DNA from 2 places in the Clostridium sp. M62/1 genome. Region 2 is predicted to be linked to the other one. Evidence: predicted binding sites of a transcription regulator. Region 2 holds the regulator's gene; the other holds the start of a gene.
The links. Region 2 encodes HrcA, which represses chaperone genes, less so after heat shock. Its sites were predicted from a motif close to TGTTAGCACTCNNNNNNNNNGAGTGCTAACA; they were not measured.
Positions count from the first base shown of each region.

Region 1: the regulator HrcA is predicted to act here: its motif matches at 3,526-3,556, upstream of LK436_RS14295 (co-chaperone GroES).

Region 1 covers NZ_CP085988.1:3,068,993-3,079,130, reverse strand. The annotation lists gene hgdA ((R)-2-hydroxyglutaryl-CoA dehydratase subunit alpha) at 1-181, shown strand, start outside; gene hgdB ((R)-2-hydroxyglutaryl-CoA dehydratase subunit beta) at 186-1,334, shown strand; gene LK436_RS14305 (IclR family transcriptional regulator) at 1,602-2,366, opposite strand; gene LK436_RS14300 (hypothetical protein) at 2,387-2,851, opposite strand; gene LK436_RS14295 (co-chaperone GroES) at 3,712-3,996, shown strand; gene groL (chaperonin GroEL) at 4,120-5,742, shown strand; gene LK436_RS14285 (PHP domain-containing protein) at 6,072-6,698, opposite strand; gene LK436_RS14280 (ABC transporter substrate-binding protein) at 7,116-8,228, shown strand; gene LK436_RS14275 (ABC transporter permease) at 8,488-10,138, shown strand, end outside.
Region 2 covers NZ_CP085988.1:1,850,905-1,861,042, forward strand. The annotation lists gene LK436_RS08745 (3D domain-containing protein) at 1-269, opposite strand, end outside; gene LK436_RS08750 (3D domain-containing protein) at 618-1,073, opposite strand; gene hrcA (heat-inducible transcriptional repressor HrcA) at 1,305-2,348, shown strand; gene grpE (nucleotide exchange factor GrpE) at 2,478-3,143, shown strand; gene dnaK (molecular chaperone DnaK) at 3,271-5,124, shown strand; gene dnaJ (molecular chaperone DnaJ) at 5,298-6,455, shown strand; gene LK436_RS08775 (L,D-transpeptidase family protein) at 6,892-9,102, shown strand; gene LK436_RS08780 (hypothetical protein) at 9,153-10,138, shown strand, end outside.

The DNA.
Region 1 (10,138 bases), 1.2 Mb from region 2:
GCCATGGTCCGGTTATATGGCAGAGATGCAGCGCCGCTTCACAGCCGATCTGGGTGTTCCATGTGCAGGATTCGATGGAGACCAGGCCGATCCGCGTAACTTCAATGCCGCACAGTACGAGACAAGAGTACAGGGTCTGGTAGAGGCAATGGAAGCAAACAAGCAGGCAAAGGAGGCATAGTCAAATGAGTATCAACGCATTATTAGATGAATTTAAAGTAAAAGCTGCCACACCAAAGCAGCAGCTTGCTGAATATAAAGCTCAGGGGAAAAAGGTAGTTGGCGTTCTGCCATATTACGCTCCGGAAGAGCTTGTTTACGCAGCCGGAATCGTTCCCATGGGAATCTGGGGTTCCAACAACAAGACTATCAGCCGTGCGAAAGAGTACTGTGCTACCTTCTACTGCACAATCGCTCAGTTAGCTCTTGAGATGCTCCTTGACGGAACTATGGACGGCCTTGACGGAATCATCACTCCAACTATCTGCGACACTCTGCGCCCGATGAGCCAGAACTTCCGTGTAGCTATGGGTGACAAGATGTCCGTTATCTTCTTAGCTCATCCGCAGAACCGTTTTGAGGACTTCGGCCTTCAGTTCACAGTGGATCAGTACACACACGTTAAGAAAGAGCTGGAGAAGATTGCAGGCAGAGAGATCACAAACGATGACATCAAGAATGCCATCAAGGTTTACAACGAGAGCCGTGCAGCACGCCGCAAATTCGTGAAGCTGGCTTCCGACCACTGCGATGTGATCACTCCAACCAAGAGATCTGCTGTATTAAAGGCCTTCCACTTCATGTTAAAGGACGAGTACACAGCTAAGTTAAATGAGTTAAATGCTGAGCTTGAGAAGCTTCCAGTCTGTGACTGGCAGGGTACAAAGGTGGTTACCTCCGGTATCATCTGCGACAACCCGGCTCTGCTGGCAGCCTTTGAGGAGAACAACATCGCCATCGCTGCAGATGATGTGGCTCACGAGACACGTTCCTTCCGCACCGATGTACCTGAGGATGCTGATCCGATGATGGCACTTGCACATCAGTTTGCAAACATTGACTACGATGTTCTTCTGTACGATCCAAAGTCCAGCGAGAACCGCCGCGGTGAGTTCGTTGCTAACCTGGTTAAGGAGAGCGGCGCTCAGGGTCTGGTACTGTTTATGCAGCAGTTCTGCGATCCGGAGGAGATGGAGTATCCATACCTGAAGAAAGCATTAAATGATGCAGATATTCCTCACATCAAGCTGGGAATCGATCAGCAGATGCGCGACTTCGGACAGGCCCGCACAGCTATCCAGGCCTTTGCAGATGTGCTTGAGATGAGAAAATAACTTTCTGTAAATAAGAGAGACTACAAAAGATAAGCTGAGACTTCTGCACTGGAATCGCACGGAAGACCCAGGAAAAAATGAAAAAGCGCAGGCAGGAAATGCAGGCGCAAAAAAGTTCCCCACCGGCAGAGGAAGAGTTCCCACCGGTGGGGCTTTTTGTGTTCAGGGGAAGGGGAAGTTTCGGCGCTGTCAGTGTCAGAATGGCCGGGGAAGATAAAGAAAAGGAAGAACAAAAGACAGAGTGTGGAGTATCCTGCGCTCTGTCTTTTACCTTGGTCTCTGGAAGGTGTGTCCCATGTAGTAGGACAGCTCTGCCGCGCTGTGCTTTACCTGTTCTATCATATGTTCTAAATGAATATCATCGGCAATTCGGCTGTAGGGAGCGATGATTCCCACAGAGGCTGCAACCTTTCCGTCTATGCCGAATACAGGAGCTCCTATCCCAACTGCGTCGTGGACGTATTCTCCGTGTGAGACAGAGAGCCCTGTCTCGCGGATTTCCTTCAGCTCTTTGAGAAGTCCTGCCCGGCTTGTCTGGGGGAACGCCTCCGGGCGGTCTAAAACCTGTCTGGTATAGTAGTCCAGGTATTCCGGTGTCTGATAGGCAAGAAGAACCTTGCGTATGGCACCGCAGTGGAGATCCAGCTCATACCCGAATTTTTCCACTACCTTTAAGTGGTTGGGGCCGTCCACTTTGTCGAGAACGAGCCCCTTATCGCCCACCTGGATAATGAGGTAGGAATCCTCGCGCGTCACATAAGAGAGATTCTTCAGAATAGGAATAGCTGCGTCCTGAATGCGTACATTTGCCGCTGCCGCCCGGCCCAGTGAGATGAGCGCCGGGCCGAGACAGTAGGTGTGTGTGAGTTCATCCCGGATTACATATTTTTTATCGCAGAACGTCTGGAGAATCCGGTGAACCGTGCTTGGTGGAAGTTCAAGCCGCTCTGAAAGCTCTGCAATCGTTATCTTGTGGTCAGACTCCTTGAGGACCTCCAGGAGATCCAGGGAGCGCAGAAGGCTCTGAATCATAGTTTAAATCCTGCCCTCCATTACTGATTTTCGGTTTCTTCGTCGTCCACAATGGTGGTTGCAGAAGTTTCTGCCCCAGGGGAAGCGGAGCTCTCTGACTTCTCTGAGAACAGGGGCTCATCATCCAGAAATTCCATGTCGCTGTCCAGGTAACCGGTATTTTCGGACGAAGCCTTTGGCTTTTCTTCTGTTTTGCCGGCACTGCCTTCTTCGGTGGAATCAGCAGAAGCGGTTCCGGGCATCTCTGCCTCTGTTTTCTGGGTATCCTCAGCTGCCTTTTCGGGAGTCAGGGAAACGTAATTTCTCTGCGGAGATTCTTCCTCGCTTTCCCCGACGTCAAACTCATCGAGATCATCTTCAAAATCGTGGAAATCTTCTTCCAGCTCTTCGTGAAAGGATTTGTATCTGAGAAAATAAGTGATTCCCACTGCGGCTCCTGCCAGAGCGGCGAGAGCAGCAATTCTTCCAAACTGTTTTTTTGCCATGATATAACTCCTTTTTTAGTTAATATTTTATATTTGCTCCTGCCCGATGATGTACAGCACCAGGTGGAAAATTCAAACATATTTGAGCAGAGGCGGGGAGAAAGGATCTCAAAAAAGGGACCTCAAACTCCGCTATGCTCCGTTTGAGTAGCGGGGGAGAGAAAGGGACCTCAAACTCCGTTACGCTCCGTTTGAGTAGCGGGGGAGAAAAAGGGACCTCAAACTCCGCTGCACTGCGTTTGAGTAGCGGGGGAGAGAAAGGGACCTCAAACTCCGTTACGCTCCGTTTGAGTAGCGGGGGAGAAAAAGGGACCTCAAACTCCGCTGCACTGCGTTTGAGTAGCGGGGGAGAGAAAGGGACCTCAAACTCCGTTACGCTCCGTTTGAGTAGCGGGAAGCAAACAGCACTTGTGCTGTTTGCTTCCCTTTATTGTAATACGAATTCGCTGAAAAATAAAGGGATTGGGGATGAATAAATTGTAAAAAAAGGAATAAACTAACAGGGATGATGGAAGAGGCGGGGGAGAACTGGGGAGTTTTGGAAAGTTTTTGAAACTGTGGATTAAAATAAAAAGTGTTTATATATTCGGAAGTGCCTGATAATCAGCCGGATAGCGGAAGGAACTGTTTTGCTCTGAAAAGGGAAAGTATTAAATCTCTATAAATTTATCAAAAATTAGCACTCACCTATTGACAGTGCTAATAAAGCGTGGTATAACTTTTCTTGTGATTGAGAGAGGAAGATATTTACAATAGAGGATGGTTCTGAGAGGGAGCCATGAGAGTTGCAGATGACAGAGTCAAAAACAGATTATTCTGCTTATTTAAAGAAAATCACAAACAGTAAGGAGGAGTCAGTAATGAAATTAGTACCATTATTTGACAGAGTTGTTTTAAAACAGTTAGTTGCAGAGGAGACTACAAAGTCAGGCATCGTTCTTCCAGGTCAGGCAAAGGAGAAGCCGCAGCAGGCTGAGGTTATCGCAGTTGGCCCGGGCGGAGTGGTTGACGGCAAGGAAGTTACCATGCAGGTAAAGGTTGGCGATAAGGTAATCTACTCCAAGTACTCCGGAACAGAGGTTGAGGTAGAGGAAGAGAAGTATGTTGTCGTAAAGCAGAACGACATTCTGGCTGTCATCGAATAGGCAGAGAGCAGAGTGGGGCTGCTGAAAACGGCGTGAGATTCTGAAAACGCAAAACAGCATCAGATTTGAAAAACAGAGATTGAAACAAAACATAGTTTGAAATAATGTTGGAGGTTGATAACCATGGCAAAGGAAATTAAGTACGGCGTAGAAGCCAGAAAAGCACTGGAATCCGGCGTAAATCAGTTAGCAGATACAGTACGCGTGACATTAGGCCCGAAGGGAAGAAACGTAGTTCTTGACAAGTCTTTCGGAGCTCCGCTTATCACAAACGACGGCGTGACCATCGCAAAGGAGATTGAGTTAAAGGATCCATTTGAGAACATGGGAGCGCAGCTCGTAAAAGAGGTTGCCACAAAGACAAACGACGTAGCCGGCGACGGTACAACGACAGCCACTGTTTTAGCTCAGGCTATGATCAATGAGGGAATGAAGAACCTGGCAGCAGGCGCAAACCCAATCGTTTTAAGAAAGGGTATGAAGAAGGCCACAGAGGCTGCTGTGGAGGCTATCAAGAATATGTCCAAGTCCGTGAAGGGCAAGGCTGATATTGCCAGAGTAGCTGCTATCTCCTCTGCTGACGACGAGGTTGGCGAGATGGTTGCAGATGCCATGGAGAAGGTTTCCAAGGACGGTGTTATCACTATTGAGGAATCCAAGACCATGAAGACAGAGCTTGACCTGGTTGAAGGTATGCAGTTTGACCGCGGTTATGTTTCCGCTTACATGGCTACTGACATGGATAAGATGGAAGCAAACCTGGACGATCCGTATATCTTAATCACAGATAAGAAGATTTCCAACATCCAGGAAATCCTTCCTCTGTTAGAGCAGGTTGTTCAGGCCGGCGCAAAGCTCTTAATCATCGCTGAGGATATTGAGGGTGAGGCTCTCACAACTCTGATTGTCAACAAGTTAAGAGGAACCTTCACAGTAGTAGGAGTCAAGGCTCCGGGATACGGCGACAGAAGAAAAGAGATGTTAAAAGATATTGCTATCCTGACTGGCGGCCAGGTTATCTCTGAGGAGCTGGGCCTTGAGTTAAAGGAAACAACCATGGATCAGCTGGGACGCGCGAAATCCGTTAAGGTTCAGAAGGAGAACACCATCATTGTTGATGGCTGCGGAAACAAGGAGGAGATCTCTGCAAGAATCGCACAGATTAAGGCTCAGATTGAGGAGACAACATCTGAATTTGACAGAGAGAAATTACAGGAAAGACTTGCAAAGCTGTCCGGCGGCGTTGCTGTAATCCGCGTAGGCGCTGCTACAGAGACAGAGATGAAGGAAGCTAAGCTTCGCATGGAGGATGCTTTATCCGCAGCTAAGGCAGCTGTAGAGGAGGGAATCATCGCAGGAGGCGGTTCCGCATACATCCACGCTACAAAGGAAGTGGAGAAGGTTGTTGAGGCTCTGGACGGAGATGAGAGAACAGGCGGCCGCATTATCTTAAAGGCTCTGGAGGCTCCGCTGTTCCATATCGCTGCCAATGCAGGACTGGAGGGCTCCGTTATTATCAATAAGGTAAGAGAGTCTGAAGTTGGAATGGGCTTTGATGCATACAACGAGAAATACGTTGATATGGTAGAGGCAGGCATCCTGGATCCGGCAAAGGTTACAAGAAGCGCCCTTCAGAACGCCACAAGTGTTGCTTCCACACTGCTGACAACAGAGTCTGTAGTTGCTAACATCAAGGAAGAGACACCGGCTATGCCAGGCGGTGCAGGCGGCATGGGAATGATGTAAATCACCCCGCACTGAGAAATCATAAAACCATATATGATAAAATCAGTAAAATCAGATAACGGCTGATAATCAGCAAAAGAAGGGACTGTGTGCCCCGCCGGATGGCGGAGCTCACAGTCCCTTCTCTCTTTCTATTATAGGAAATTCCTCCGAATTTCCTATAATAGAAAAAGTTCTGCCGGGCGGGATGCGCACGCCGCTCAGAGGAAAAAGGCTGCTTAAGGCAGCCCCGCGGCGGCGCGAAAAAGCAGGCAAGCCTCTCATGATTGAGGGGGATGGGGAGCTGAGGCGGGCCTGCCTGCTTTTTTTGTTTGTTCTGGTTTCTGGTACTATGCGTGATCTGCCACAGTATAGCTGCCGTCCCTGTATACGGCGGGGCGGCACTGGCCTTTTTTAAAGACAGAGATAAATTCATCCAGAGTGGCCACCGGCTCAGGAAACCAGGTGGCATATACGCCTACCTTGGACGGAACATGGCAGTCGCTGGCTCCTGTACACTGGATTCCCAGTTCCCTGGCATAGGAAAACGCCTGATTGCAGGCATCAGGAAGCGTGCTTCCGTTCAGGGCCTCGATGCCGTCCAGCCCTTTTACAAGGCGAAGATTCTCCTCCAGCCCGCGGCTGTTGTTTCTGAACGGATGGGCTGCTATGCAGACTCCCCCGAAACTTTTTACATAGTTGATAAAATCCTGGGCTGAAATACGCTCCGGCGGAACCTCTGGAACCCCGAAGGCCAGAATGTCCCCCTGAAGAGAGTAAAATTCATATCCCACAAAAATAGGAAACCCCGTTTCTCTGGAGTAGCTCTCTGCGTACTCCTTAATGCCGATGTCGTCGTGATCCGTAATACAGATTCCATCTAACCCCTTTTTTCTGGCAATATCCACCATCTCTCTCAGGGAGAGGAAGCTGTCCTTTGAAAATGTCTTCTCATGCATATGCAGATCAATAAACATGCGCAATCTCCTTCTCCTTTAATGTCTGATAAAATTGTACCAACAGAAATTAAAAACAGTCAATAGAAGAAAGGGCGGAAACGGGGAAAGTCTTATAGAAAAAAACAATAAATAAGGGCACTTATAGATAATATGGAATAAAGAGGGGACAAAAGACGACGAAAGTATACAATATAGACAAACTGATACATAAAATACACATATAAAACAGAAAGATTCCATAAAGCCCAAAATAATAAAATTGAGAGCCTTTGTACACAATATTGAAAAGCAGTTGACGGAGCACTTTTTATCGTATACACTATGTGGGGCCTGAAATGGGACCGGAAGGATGGTAAAAACAGGAAAACCGTTTTCTGGTCGCCCGGGCAGAGATAAAAGTCAATTCAGGCAAATGGAAAAAGAGGAGGAAAAAGCATGAGAAAGCAGAGCATTGCGGGATTCATGGCAGCGGGAATGGCAGCGCTTATGCTGGCAGGATGCGGCACCCAGAGCACACAGGAGACGACAGCCGCTTCCGAGACAGGTGCAGAGACCAAGGCGGAGAGCGAAGCTTCAGAGGCGGAAAGCGAAGCCAGGGATGAGGCCGGCGGGACGCTGAGAGTAGTTGCCACCAGCGAGGATTATGTGACCTTATTTGACAAATTTACACAGGAAACAGGAATAGAGACAGAGCTTCTTTCCATGTCTTCCGGCGAGGTTCTCTCCAAGGTAAAGGCAGAGGGAGGAACTCCGATGGCCGATCTGTGGTTCGGAGGCGGAATCGATGCCTTCATGGGAGCCAAGGAGGACGGACTTCTCCAGCAGGTGAATTTTGACGAGGCGGCAAATCTGGCGCCTGAGTATAAGGATGCAGACAACTACTGGTTTGCCAAGGGAATTACCGTGGTGGGCTTTGTGGTGAACAATGATATTATCGAGGAGAAAGGCCTTGAAATTCCCAAGACCTGGGATGATCTTACAGATCCTTCCTACCAGGGAGAGGTTCTCATGTCCAATCCGGCTATCTCAGGAACAAACTATGCAGTAGTGAATGCGCTTCTTCAGACAAAGGGTGAAGAAGAAGGCTGGAAATACTTTGAAGAGCTGAATAAAAATATTGAATATTACTCCAAGCGCGGCTCCGATCCGGTAACCAAGACAGTGGCCGGCGAGTTCGCAATCGGAATCGCACCTATGGACAGGGCGATTGACAAGATGGAGGAGGAGCAGAATATCACAGCTGTTTATCCGGAGGATGGAATCCCATACGTTCCAGAGGGAGTGGCCGTATTTAAGAATTCTGAGGGAGCAGAGGCTGCCTGCGAGTTCATTGAGTGGTTCTATTCAGACGATGAGAATCTGAAAATGGTTGCCGATATCGACAACAAGGATACAATCAAGATGGTGAAGCCTGACATTGAGGGAATGGAGCTTACATTCGACACAGAGATGCTGATGGATGAGGATTTATCCCTGTTTGGTTCCGAGCGTGAGAACATCCTGGCAAAGTGGGATGAGCTGGCTGGGGACAAGTCTGAAAATGAATAGCCGCAGGACAGAGGGCAGCCAAAAGACGCAGAGGAGGGTATCTGATTCAGGTACCCTTTTTTGCATAACAGGAAACTTCGTTCCCTGTTATACAAAAACGCTCCGCGGGGATCGCACTGGGTTGGAGAGGAATACGGCTGCTTCGCAGCCCCGCCGCAGGCGGAGAATCCTGCGAGGCAGGATTCTTTGTCCCAGTACAGGAAACAGGTCCGGAAAGCATCTTTTTTACGGCGCTGTCGACCGGCTGATTTTCTGGGCCATGGCGGCTGCTGTCCTTCTGTTCGTTCTCTGGCCGCTTCTGTGCATTGCAGCAGAGAGCCTGTGGGCAGACGGGGGGCTCACCTTCTCAGCATACAAAAATCTGTTTCAGGAGAATGCTTCGCTGATACGGCACAGCGTATTTACCGGGACGCTGGCTGCGCTTTTCTCCACAGTTCTGGGAATTGCGGTGGCTCTGAGGATCGTGACGCTCCAGGGAAGGGTTAAGCTTGTCCTCATGGGAATCCTCCTTATGACTATGGTTTCGCCACCCTTTATCGCTTCTCTTGTGTATATCCAGCTTTTTGGAAAGAGGGGATGGATCACCTACCGGCTTCTGGGACTGATGATAAGCCCCTACAATAAATGGGGAATTATTGCAATGCAGAGCCTTCACTTTGCATCATTGAACGCCCTGTTTGCAGTTGGAATTCTGGAAAAGATCGATCACAGGATTCTGGCGGCTTCCAGAGATCTGGGGGCATCTGCGGCTGATACTATGAAGCAGATTGTATTTCCCATGCTGAAGCCTGCAGCAGGTATCTGCTTTATCCTGTCGTTTATCCGCTCCGTATCTGATTTTGGAACACCGGCCGTGATCGGAGGGCGCTATAATACGCTGGCTTCCGCCATATACCTGGAGCTGATCGGCTATGCCGATCTGGAAAAGGCCTCAGCCATGAATATGCTCCTTCTGCTTCCGGCAGTGGCGGCCTTTCTTCTCTACCGCCTTTTGATGCGGAAATCAGACCGTCTGACTGCAGCTGACAGCCAGAAAAACAGCAGAAGCGGGCTGCCCCTTCCGCTGACAGGAATTGTGGGAGCAGCAGTGCGGCTGATGTCAGCCATGTTTTTCCTTATGATGACACTGCAGTATATCTGCATTTTTCTGACAGGATTTCTCAAATCGAAAAAAGGCGTATATTATTTTTCGCTGGACAATTTTAACAGCCTCCTGTCCTACAACATGGAGAGCCTGACAAGGAGTATTCAGTATTCGCTGATTGCGGCAGTGGCGGGAACTGCCTTTGCCATCCTTTTTGCCTACTATCTGGAACGGAGAAAGGTGAGGTTCAGAGGATTTTTCGATTTCATCTCCACGATGCCGTATCTGCTGCCCGGAACCTGCTTCGGAATCGGCTACATTCTGGCGTTTAACAGCGGAATCCTCAAGATGACAGGCACTGCGGCAATCATCATTATCAATATGATATTTAAGCAGCTCCCCATGGTGACAAAGCTGACAGCCGCCTCCCTGGCACAGCTTAACAGCCGGGTGGAGGATGCCGCCAGGGATCTGGGGGCGGGACGCTTCCATGTGACGAAAGATATTGTTCTGCCAAATCTCAGGCGAACTTTTGTGACAGGTTTTATATACAATTTCTCCAGCTCCATGACGACGGTGGGAGCAGTGGTGTTTCTAATAAGCGCACGCCACAAGCTGGCAGTTTATACGCTGTTTGACGCCATCAATTCCGGTGAGTACGGGGTGGCATCTCTGATCTCATCCCTGATCATTCTGACAACTATAGCTGTCACCGGCGGTGTATCCGCCCTTCTCCTGAGGGAGGAGAGAGGAGACGGCAGCAGCGGCCGAAAAAAGCGAAAGCGGAAAAAGGGGGAAGTGAAACAGGCACCGGGTCAGGGGGAAG
Region 2 (10,138 bases):
TCTGCGCCTGTTCTGGATTCCAGATCGGGGCGGGACAGGGAAGTGGTGGCCGGGATCTCCTGGACGGTTTCTCCTGTCAGCACATTGGCAATGCGCAGGGTGAAATCAGCCGGAGAGGAGGGCTGGCTGTTCTGATAACACCAGCCTGACACACCAGTTTCGTTGAGAAAATCGAGATGCCCGCAGGAGTCCTCTCCGGCAAAAGCCGAAAAGGCACCCAGAAGGGCAAAGGTAATCGTAAGTAAAAAAAGTTTCAGCGTCTTTAACATAGAGCGCTCCTTTCTTGCGGCCGGAATAGCGGCAGCAGTGCCGCGAAGAAATGTTACAGAAAAAATAAAAAATGTTACAAAAAGTGACAAAATGTAATAATTCTGTAATATTTATGGCCGTAAGAAAACATTATACATAGATTTTTCCATTTGTCAAGGGGAGAGGGCCCCTGTTTTCGGAGAGCGCATCCATAGCGGAACGTTTATGTTCTATATTAGAAAGAAACATCAGGAACCAGTATGCTTATGCTTTAACGCAGCGGGGTCTTTCCCTCAAAGCGAAAAAAGTCCGGTACCTTCCCAGGGAAAATACCGGACATCCGTTCTTATTTCTCATTATTCAGTTTTTTATTCAACGGCATAGACCTTTTCTGTCTGGCGCCCATAATCCAGGGCATCCTCATGTGAATCAAAATAAATATCAAGGTGATTTCTGCCCACACCGGATCCCGTATCTTCTACTGTGTAGACGGTATCTCCGATCCGAAGCTGTGTCCCGATAGGAAAGACGCTTAAGTTTGCCGATATCGTGTGATCAGCCTGAGGGGCTGTGCCGGAGTAGGTAAGTAAATTTCCCTTGGAGCATTTCTGGCATCCGCAGTAGGCGGTGATGTCAAACTCTCCCAGAAAACTGCCCTCTGCTGTCTTAACAGGATCAGATGTCTCCTCAGAAAATGCGGAAACCTCTGCGGCGGGACCGCTGGCCTCTGCTGTCTCTTCAGCGTAAGAGGTAAAAGCTGCGCCTGCTATAAGAGCGACAGAAAAAACTGCGGCGGACAATCCGTGGCTTAATCTTTTTTTCATATTTTTCCTCACAATCAGAATTATTTCATAGAGATTATGGTTTGTTACAATCTGTTTATTATTATATTACAAAAATGTTAAATGTCAAGCTAAGATCAGATTAAGCTGCAATTATAAAAAATTTTTCCAAAATCTGTTGACAAAATACTATAGAAGTAATATAGTATCAACTGTAGATGTTAGCACTCCTTAGTGTTGAGTGCTAACAGAACAGGAAACTGACAGAAAGGAATGAGGCAGTTGGAGCTGGGTGAGAGAAAAGAAAAGATATTAAAAGCGATTATCCAGACCTATCTGGAGACCGGAGAACCGGTAGGCTCCCGGACAATTTCAAAATACTCTGACTTGAACCTGAGTTCTGCCACCATTCGGAATGAGATGTCAGACCTGGAAGAGCTGGGCTATATCATACAGCCTCATACCTCGGCCGGAAGGATTCCCTCAGATAAGGGATACCGCTTCTATGTGGATCAGATTATCAGGGAAAAGGACGACGAGGTGACGGAGATTAAGGACTTGATGATACAGCGGGTTGACCGGGTGGAACTGCTGCTCAAGCAGCTTGCCACCATCCTGGCGGCGAATACCAATTATGCCACGATGATCAGCGGGCCGCAGTACCATCAGACCAAGATCAAATTTATCCAGCTGTCGCGGATGGAGGCAGGAAAGCTTTTGATTGTGACAGTTCTTGAGGGAAATATCATTAAGAATTCCATGGTGGATCTGGATGGAGAGCTGAGTGAGGAAGAGCTTCTGAACCTGAACATTCTGCTGAATAACTCGTTAAACGGGCTGACGTCCGATCAGATTAATCTGGGCGTTATCACAAAGATGAAGGAACAGGCGGGAAGCAGAAGGCAGATCGTGGATCTGGTGCTCAATGAGGTTGCAGAGGCTATCAGGGCAAATGAGGAGGATCTTCAGATTTATACCGGAGGAACCACGAATATTTTCAAGTACCCTGAGCTGAGCGACGGACAGAAGGCCAGTGAGCTTCTGGGAACTCTGGAGCAGAAAGAGCTTCTTAAAAATCTGTTTACAGATGAAGGAGACGGCCAGGAGAATACAGGCATACAGGTTTATATCGGAGATGAGACTCCGGTTCAGTCTATGAAGGACTGCAGCGTCGTGACAGCCAATTATGTATTGGGCGACGGACTGCGGGGAACCATAGGAATTATCGGTCCCAAGCGTATGGACTATGAGAAGGTGGTAAACACTCTGCGCTCCCTGATGAGCCAGCTGGAAGCGACCTTCAACCATGACCAGTAGCCTTCGGGCGTGCTGGAAGAAAGGGTTTGGTCCGGTTTACAGCAAAACAGAGAGGAATCTGGGAGGACGGTTCTGATACAGATAAGGAGTTCCGAACAGGTGAATTCAGATAAAGAAAGGTGAAGCCAAGTGAGCGAAGAATTAAAGGATAAAGAGAACATGCAGCCCGAGTCCGAACAGGAGAACAGGGACTGCGGCGAAGCTGCCGGGAAAAATGCGTCATCTGAGACTGCAGAGGGCGCTGAAGGAAGTCAGGCAGAGGAGAGCGGGGCCGAGGAAAAGACAGGCGCGGATGGCGAACAGGCAGAGGAGGGCGGGGAGGAATCCCAGCCGGAGAAAAAAGGCTTCTTCGCCAGAAAAAAAGATAAGCGGGATCAGCAGATTGAAGAGCTGACAGACCGCTTAAAGCGTACCATGGCAGAGTTCGACAACTTCAGGAAGAGGACAGAAAAGGAAAAATCAGCCATGTACGAGATCGGAGCCAAAGATGTGATTGAAAAAATCCTTCCGATCGTCGACAATTTTGAGAGAGGCTTAAGTGCCGTGCCCGAAGGCGGCGATGCTTTCGCTGAGGGCATGAATATGATTTACCGGCAGCTTTTAAAGACGCTGGAGGAGCTGGGCGTAAAGCCTATCGAGGCGGTGGGACAGCCGTTTGATCCGAACTTCCACAATGCAGTGATGCACATCGAGGACGAGAGCCTTGGAGAAAACGTGGTGGCAGAGGAGTTCCAGAAGGGATACCTTTACCGGGACAGCGTGGTAAGACACAGCATGGTGAAGGTGGCCAACTAAAAGCAGTCAGTCCCGGCAGGCACAGGATGCCGCAGGACAGCGGGAAGCCCGGACAGCAGAGCTTCCGGCAGCAGGTAAGATGACAGGTTGAATGGAAATAGAGGAAATTTATCAGGAGGAAAAAGCTATGAGCAAGATTATTGGTATTGACTTAGGTACAACAAATAGCTGCGTGGCGGTTATGGAGGGCGGAAAGCCGGTTGTAATCGCCAATACAGAGGGCGTGAGAACGACTCCGTCCGTAGTGGCATTCACAAAGACAGGGGAGAGATTAGTGGGTGAGCCTGCAAAGCGTCAGGCAGTCACAAACGCAGAGAAGACCATCTCCTCCATCAAGAGACATATGGGTACGGACTACAAGGTAACCATCGATGACAAGAAATACTCTCCTCAGGAGATTTCTGCCATGATTCTTCAGAAACTGAAGGCAGATGCAGAGGCATATCTGGGAGAGAAGGTGACAGAGGCTGTTATCACAGTTCCGGCTTACTTCAACGACGCGCAGCGTCAGGCCACCAAGGATGCAGGAAAGATTGCAGGCCTTGACGTTAAGCGTATCATCAACGAGCCGACAGCCGCAGCTCTTGCATACGGACTGGACAATGAAAAAGAGCAGAAGATCATGGTATACGACCTGGGCGGCGGTACCTTCGATGTCTCCATCATTGAGATCGGCGACGGCGTAATCGAGGTTCTCTCCACAAACGGCGATACACATCTGGGCGGCGACGACTTCGACAACCGGATTACCCAGTGGATGATCGACGAGTTCAAGAAGGCAGAGGGCGTAGACCTCTCCACAGATAAGATGGCTCTCCAGAGATTAAAGGAGGCCGCTGAGAAGGCAAAGAAGGAGCTTTCCACAGCTACCACGACCAATATTAACCTTCCGTTCATCACAGCGACCAGCGAGGGACCGAAGCACCTTGACATGAACCTGACAAGAGCAAAATTCGACGAGCTGACCCACGATTTAATCGAGAGAACAGCCATCCCGGTTCAGAACGCATTAAAGGATGCAGGTCTGACCGCTTCCGAGTTAGGAAAAGTTCTGTTAGTCGGCGGTTCCACACGTATGCCGGCTGCTCAGGAGAAGGTAAAGCAGCTCACAGGCCATGAGCCAAGCAAGACCTTAAACCCGGATGAGTGCGTTGCCATCGGTGCGGCAATCCAGGGCGGAAAGCTGGCAGGCGATGCAGGCGCAGGCGACATCCTTCTTCTGGACGTTACTCCGCTGTCCCTGTCTATTGAGACCATGGGCGGAATCGCTACAAAGCTGATCGAGAGAAATACGACTATTCCGACCAAGAAGAGCCAGATTTTCTCCACAGCCGCAGATAACCAGACAGCTGTTGACATCCACGTAGTACAGGGTGAGAGACAGTTCGCAAGGGACAACAAGACTCTGGGCCAGTTCCGTCTGGACGGAATCCCGCCGGCAAGAAGAGGCGTTCCGCAGATCGAGGTTACCTTTGATATCGATGCAAATGGTATTGTAAATGTATCCGCAAAGGATCTGGGAACAGGAAAAGAGCAGCATATCACCATCACTTCCGGCTCCAACATGTCTGAGGCTGATATCGAGAAGGCTGTGAAAGAGGCAGCTGAGTATGAGGCTCAGGACAAGAAGAGAAAGGAAGCCATTGATGCAAGAAATGATGCAGACTCCATGGTATTCCAGACAGAGAAGGCCCTTGAGGAGGTAGGCGACAAGATCGATGCCAACGACAAGGCAGCCGTAGAGGCAGACTTAAATGCCCTGAAAGAGGCCATCAACCGCGCTCCGGTTGACCAGATGACAGATGCCCAGGTAGAGGATATCAAGGCCGGCAAGGAGAAATTAATGGCTAGCGCCCAGGCTCTGTTCGCAAAGGTTTATGAGCAGGCTCAGGCAGCAGGAGCAGCAGGCCAGGCTCCTGATATGGGAGGTTCCCAGGGGGCTGATGACAACGTAGTAGACGGAGATTTCAAGGAGGTATAAATTTTCAAGCCCCGGCGAAACGGGGCAGGAAATGCCTGAAAAACGGCGCCACCCTGAAAGATTTCCGCAGGACGGCCGGCAGGCTGTCCGGAACATAGACATAGAGAAACCGTGACGGGGATGGGGCGGGAACGCTCAATCCCCTTTGCGGGGTTTGGAGAGGAAGAGCTGACATGGCAGAGAATAAGAGAGATTACTATGAGGTCTTAGGCGTTCCGAGGGATGCGGATGACGCCGCCCTCAAAAAAGCATACAGAACCCTTGCCAAAAAGTACCATCCTGATGCCAACCCGGGCGACAAGGAGGCTGAGAAGAAGTTCAAGGAGGCATCTGAGGCCTACAGCGTATTAAGCGATCCGCAGAAACGCCAGCAGTACGACCAGTTCGGCCATGCCGCTTTCGACGGAGGCGCAGGTGCAGGAGCCGGAGGTTTCGGCGGCTTTGATTTCTCAGGCGCTGATATGGGAGATATTTTCGGAGACATTTTCGGAGATCTCTTCGGCGGCGGCAGAAGCAGGGGCGGCAGAAGCAACGGTCCGATGAAGGGGGCCAATGTGAGAACCAGCATCCGCATTACCTTTGAGGAGGCTATCTTCGGCTGCGAGAAGGAGATCGAGCTGGATCTGAAGGAAACCTGTGAGAAATGCCACGGAACAGGGGCAAAGCCGGGAACCCAGCCTCAGACCTGCCCGAAGTGCAATGGCAAGGGAAAAATTATGTACACCCAGCAGTCCTTCTTCGGCCAGGTGCAGAACGTGCAGACCTGTCCGGACTGCCGGGGAACCGGAAAGATTATCAGAGAGAAGTGTCCTGACTGCTATGGAACGGGATATGTGACAAGGAGAAAGAAAATCAAGGTGACAATCCCTGCCGGAATTGACAACGGGCAGATGCTGAGGGATCGCGGAAACGGCGAGCCGGGCGTAAACGGAGGAGAGAGAGGCGATCTTCTGGTTGAGGTGATCGTTTCCAATCATCCGGTATTTAAGCGCCAGGATACCAGCATCTATTCTACGGTTCCGATTTCCTTTGCAAAGGCCGCCCTCGGCGGACCGATCCGCATCAAGACCGTGGACGGCGAGGTAGAGTATGAGGTTAAGCCGGGCACCCAGACCGACACGAGAGTGCGTCTGAAGGGAAAGGGAGTTCCGTCCCTGCGGAATAAGAATGTGCGCGGCGATCACTTTGTAACTCTTGTGGTTCAGGTTCCGGAAAAGCTGAACGAGGAGCAGAAGGAGGCCCTTCGCCGCTTCGACGACGCCATGAACGGAGTCTCGGCAGAAGGCAGCGAAAAGCACAAGAAGAAGGGACTGTTTGGAGGCAGACTGTAGGCTCAGGACAGCTCGGGCTGACACAGGAAACTGCCAGGAAAGACAGAGACAGAAAAAGGCAGAAACAGAAAAAAGACAGAAAAGACGCAAAAGACAAAAAAAGACAGAGTATCGCTTATGGGGGAGAAAATCCGCCCGGACAAAGCGGGCACAGAGGGAGGGACCTGTACTGCACAGGCCCCTCCCTCTGCAGCAGCAGGGCCGGTTTTTCCCTCTTTTTTTCGGTACATCTGCAGAAAATTTCCGGCAGAGCCGGGCGCAGACTGTTAATAAAAATTTTAGGAACTGTAAGGTTTCGTGCATTGACTTGCGAAATAAAGTCATATAGAATTATACAATGGCCGCTGAGCGGGTATTTCGGCGGCCGGAACAAACAAGCGTCCTCAGGCAGCCGTCAGGCCGCAGAGGGCAAAATGATTGAAAAGGAGTTAAATGAATGTCAGATTTCAGCAGAAAGGATGAACCGGATCAGAACATGGAAGTCCGGTCAGCCGGGCAGACAGACGAAATCGAAGATGGACTGGAGTGGATAGAAGAAACAGAAGAGGCGCCGCAGACAGATGGAATGCCGGAAAAATTCAGAAGTGAGGTAGAAATCACGGAAGATTCCAGGGCAGATATGTCCGGAGACACAGCGCTGGACGGGATGGAGGAAGGCGTTCTGGAGGAGCTGGCAGAAGAGGAAGAACCGGAGGAAAAGGAAAACAGGCAGGGGGATATTATGCCTACAGAAGAAGAGATTCTCCGCGCTGCCGGAAGCAGTTTTACGGAGCCGCCCAGGAAGGAGAGGAGAGCTCAGACGCAGACTGCCCCCCCGGAGGCAGACAGAATAAGGGAAAAGAACCGTCCCTCTGAGGAGAGAGCCGGCGGGGGAGATGCAAACCGCTCCCGGGGAAGAAGCAGGAGGAAAGGAAGCGTGCCGCCGGAGTCCCTCAGACGGGCAGGCAAAGACATCCAATCAGATGAGCCCAGTGTGAGGAAAGTCCGGGGCAGGAGGCCGGGACAGGGAGAACGCCGTTTTGGAAGAAGGCAGGCGGCGGTGGCAGCCGGAGCGGCAGCCGCCGTCCTCCTGATCGGAGGAGCAGTCTATGTCGGCCTGGGACAGAAGTACAGAAATGTATTTTTCCCGGGAACAGAGATCAACGGGCTTGACGTTTCCGGAAAAACGGTAGCTGAGGCAGAGCAGATGATCTCTGACGGCATCAGCGGGTACACGCTGACTATCGAGGAGAGAGGAGATAAGACAGAACAGCTCTCCCAGGCAGATATAGGGCTTCACGCTGAGTTTGACGGCACGATGGAAAAGATTATTGCCTCCCAGAACCCCCTCGCCTGGGGAGAATACGTATTCAGCCCCGCCAGCTACAAGATTAAGACTATGATGGCCTATGACGAGGAGGCCTTTCAGAAGGCGGTGGAAAGTCTGGAGTGCTTCGACGAGGACGCTCCGGCTCCGGAAGATGCCCATCTGTCAGAGTATACAGAGGGCGAAGGATACTCCATTGTCCCGGAGAAAAAAGGGGCCAAGGCAGTCTATGAGGTGGTGGAAAAGGGAATTTCTGATGCTATCCTCAATCTGCAGCCAAGCGTCTCCCTGGAGGAAATCGGCGGCTATGAGGAGCCGGAGGTGACCTCTGAGGATGAAACCTTAATAAAGCTCTGCGACAGTATGAACAAAGCTGCCGGCGTTGTGATTACATACCAGTTTGGAGATGCCACAGAGACCCTGAGCGGAGACAGAATCCACGAATGGCTGGTTCCAAACGCGGATGGAACTGTCGGAGTAGATTCTGGAAAGGTGAACGCCTATGTAAAGGAGCTGGCAGACAAGTACAATACAAATAATAAGGCAAAGAATCTGAAAACTTCCTATGGAAAGACAGTGACGATCCGGGGAGGCACATACGGCTGGAAAATAAACCAGTCGGCGGAGGCAGATGAGCTGGCAGCTCTGATCCGCTCAGGCCAGAGCCAGAGCGGGCGTGAGCCGGTTTACTCTCAGAAGGCGGCCAGCCATGGAGCAAATGACTATGGAGATACCTATGTAGAGATCAATCTGACTGCTCAGCACCTGTTCTTCTATAAAAATGGCAAGCTGCTTGTGGAGTCAGACTTCGTGTCAGGAAATCTGTCCAAGGGCTGGGGAACTCCGGCAGGCTCATATCCGCTGACATACAAGCAGAGGGACGCTGTTTTAAAAGGAGAGAACTACCGCACCCCTGTAGATTACTGGATGCCGTTCAACGGCGGAATCGGGATGCATGACGCCAAATGGAGATCCTCCTTTGGAGGAACCATCTATAAGACAGGGGGATCTCACGGCTGCATCAATCTGCCTCACAGCGTAGCGAAGAAAATTTACGAAAATATTTCGGCGGGAATGCCGGTGCTCTGCTACAACCTGGAGGGAACTGAGAAGGCGTCTGAACCCGAGAAACCGAAGGAGACCCAGCCGTCCACCCAGGCTCCGGCAGAGTCGACAGCTCCGGTACCGACTGAACCGTCCACCCAGCCGCCGGCAGAATCGACAGCCCCGGCGCCGACTGAACCGTCCACCCAGGCACCGACCCAGCCGTCTGCCCAGGAGCCGGATGGCCCTGCCTCTGACGATGGAGGCAGCGGAGGAGCCAGCGGACCGGGAATGTAAGGGACAGCTGGCTTTAGCCGGCATGACGGAAAGAAAGTGAGAAAGACGGAATGAGAAAAAAATGGAAACTGGCAGCAGCCGCCGCTGTCTTCGCCCTGCTGCTGTCCGGCTGTGGGAAGGGGAACTCTGCCCCTTTTCAGGGACAGCAGCAGGAGGAGGTAAATAAGGAGACAGAAGCCAATGTTTTGTCAGATCAGCAGCATCAGGAGCTCAGACGGGCCGCGGCTGCCATAGAGGGGCAGCTGCCGGAACTGACATTTGAGGATATTCCTGCCGGGGAGGTGGAAGCGGCTGTTTCCTTCTTTAAGGACAGCTACATATTTGAGGGCAGGAAGGCAGACAATGGATACAGCTATATCCTGGGACTTCGCACAGCTGAGGAAAATCCCCTGGAGGATTTGAGCTGCGGCAATGGGGGACAGGATTCGGATTACAGTGCCAGCCAGTTTGCCGACGGCACCTTTCTCCTGCTGGAGAAGGGTGCCGCCGCCTACGGAATTTCCGGCCTTTACGACTGCCTGAATGAAGGAATGGAGGGCATTGCCTATATGGAGGACGCCAGGGAGAGAGGCGTTTTCCTTGTGCCACCGGCAGAGGAGCCGTTCCTGAGAGTGAGGATGGTAAAGGACGGGGGGCTGAGGACAGAATATCTTCCCCTCTCAAAGGAGAAGAGGCAGGAACTGTTTCCGGAACAGTACGGAGCAGAAGGCCTGCAAAAATCCCCGGTGGGAGACCAGGACCAGGTTCAGGAGGAGGCTCAGGCTGTGCAGGCAGCAGAAGAAGCAGAGACTCCGGGGATGGAGAACACGGGGGCAGTTGATCTGTTTGAGAACAGAGAGGACATGGAAAAGAATTTTATGGGCCATCCGGAGCAGGAGATCACCCGGGAGGCGATGGAGTTTGTCAAAGAGACCTGCGGTTTTCAGGCAGACAGTCTGGACGGGATTTCAGAAATTGAAAGTGCAGGCCTGACAGGGAATTTTGAAACCGGGACCCGGACAGAGACTCTCAGCGGCCGGGCCGAGATGGAGAGGCT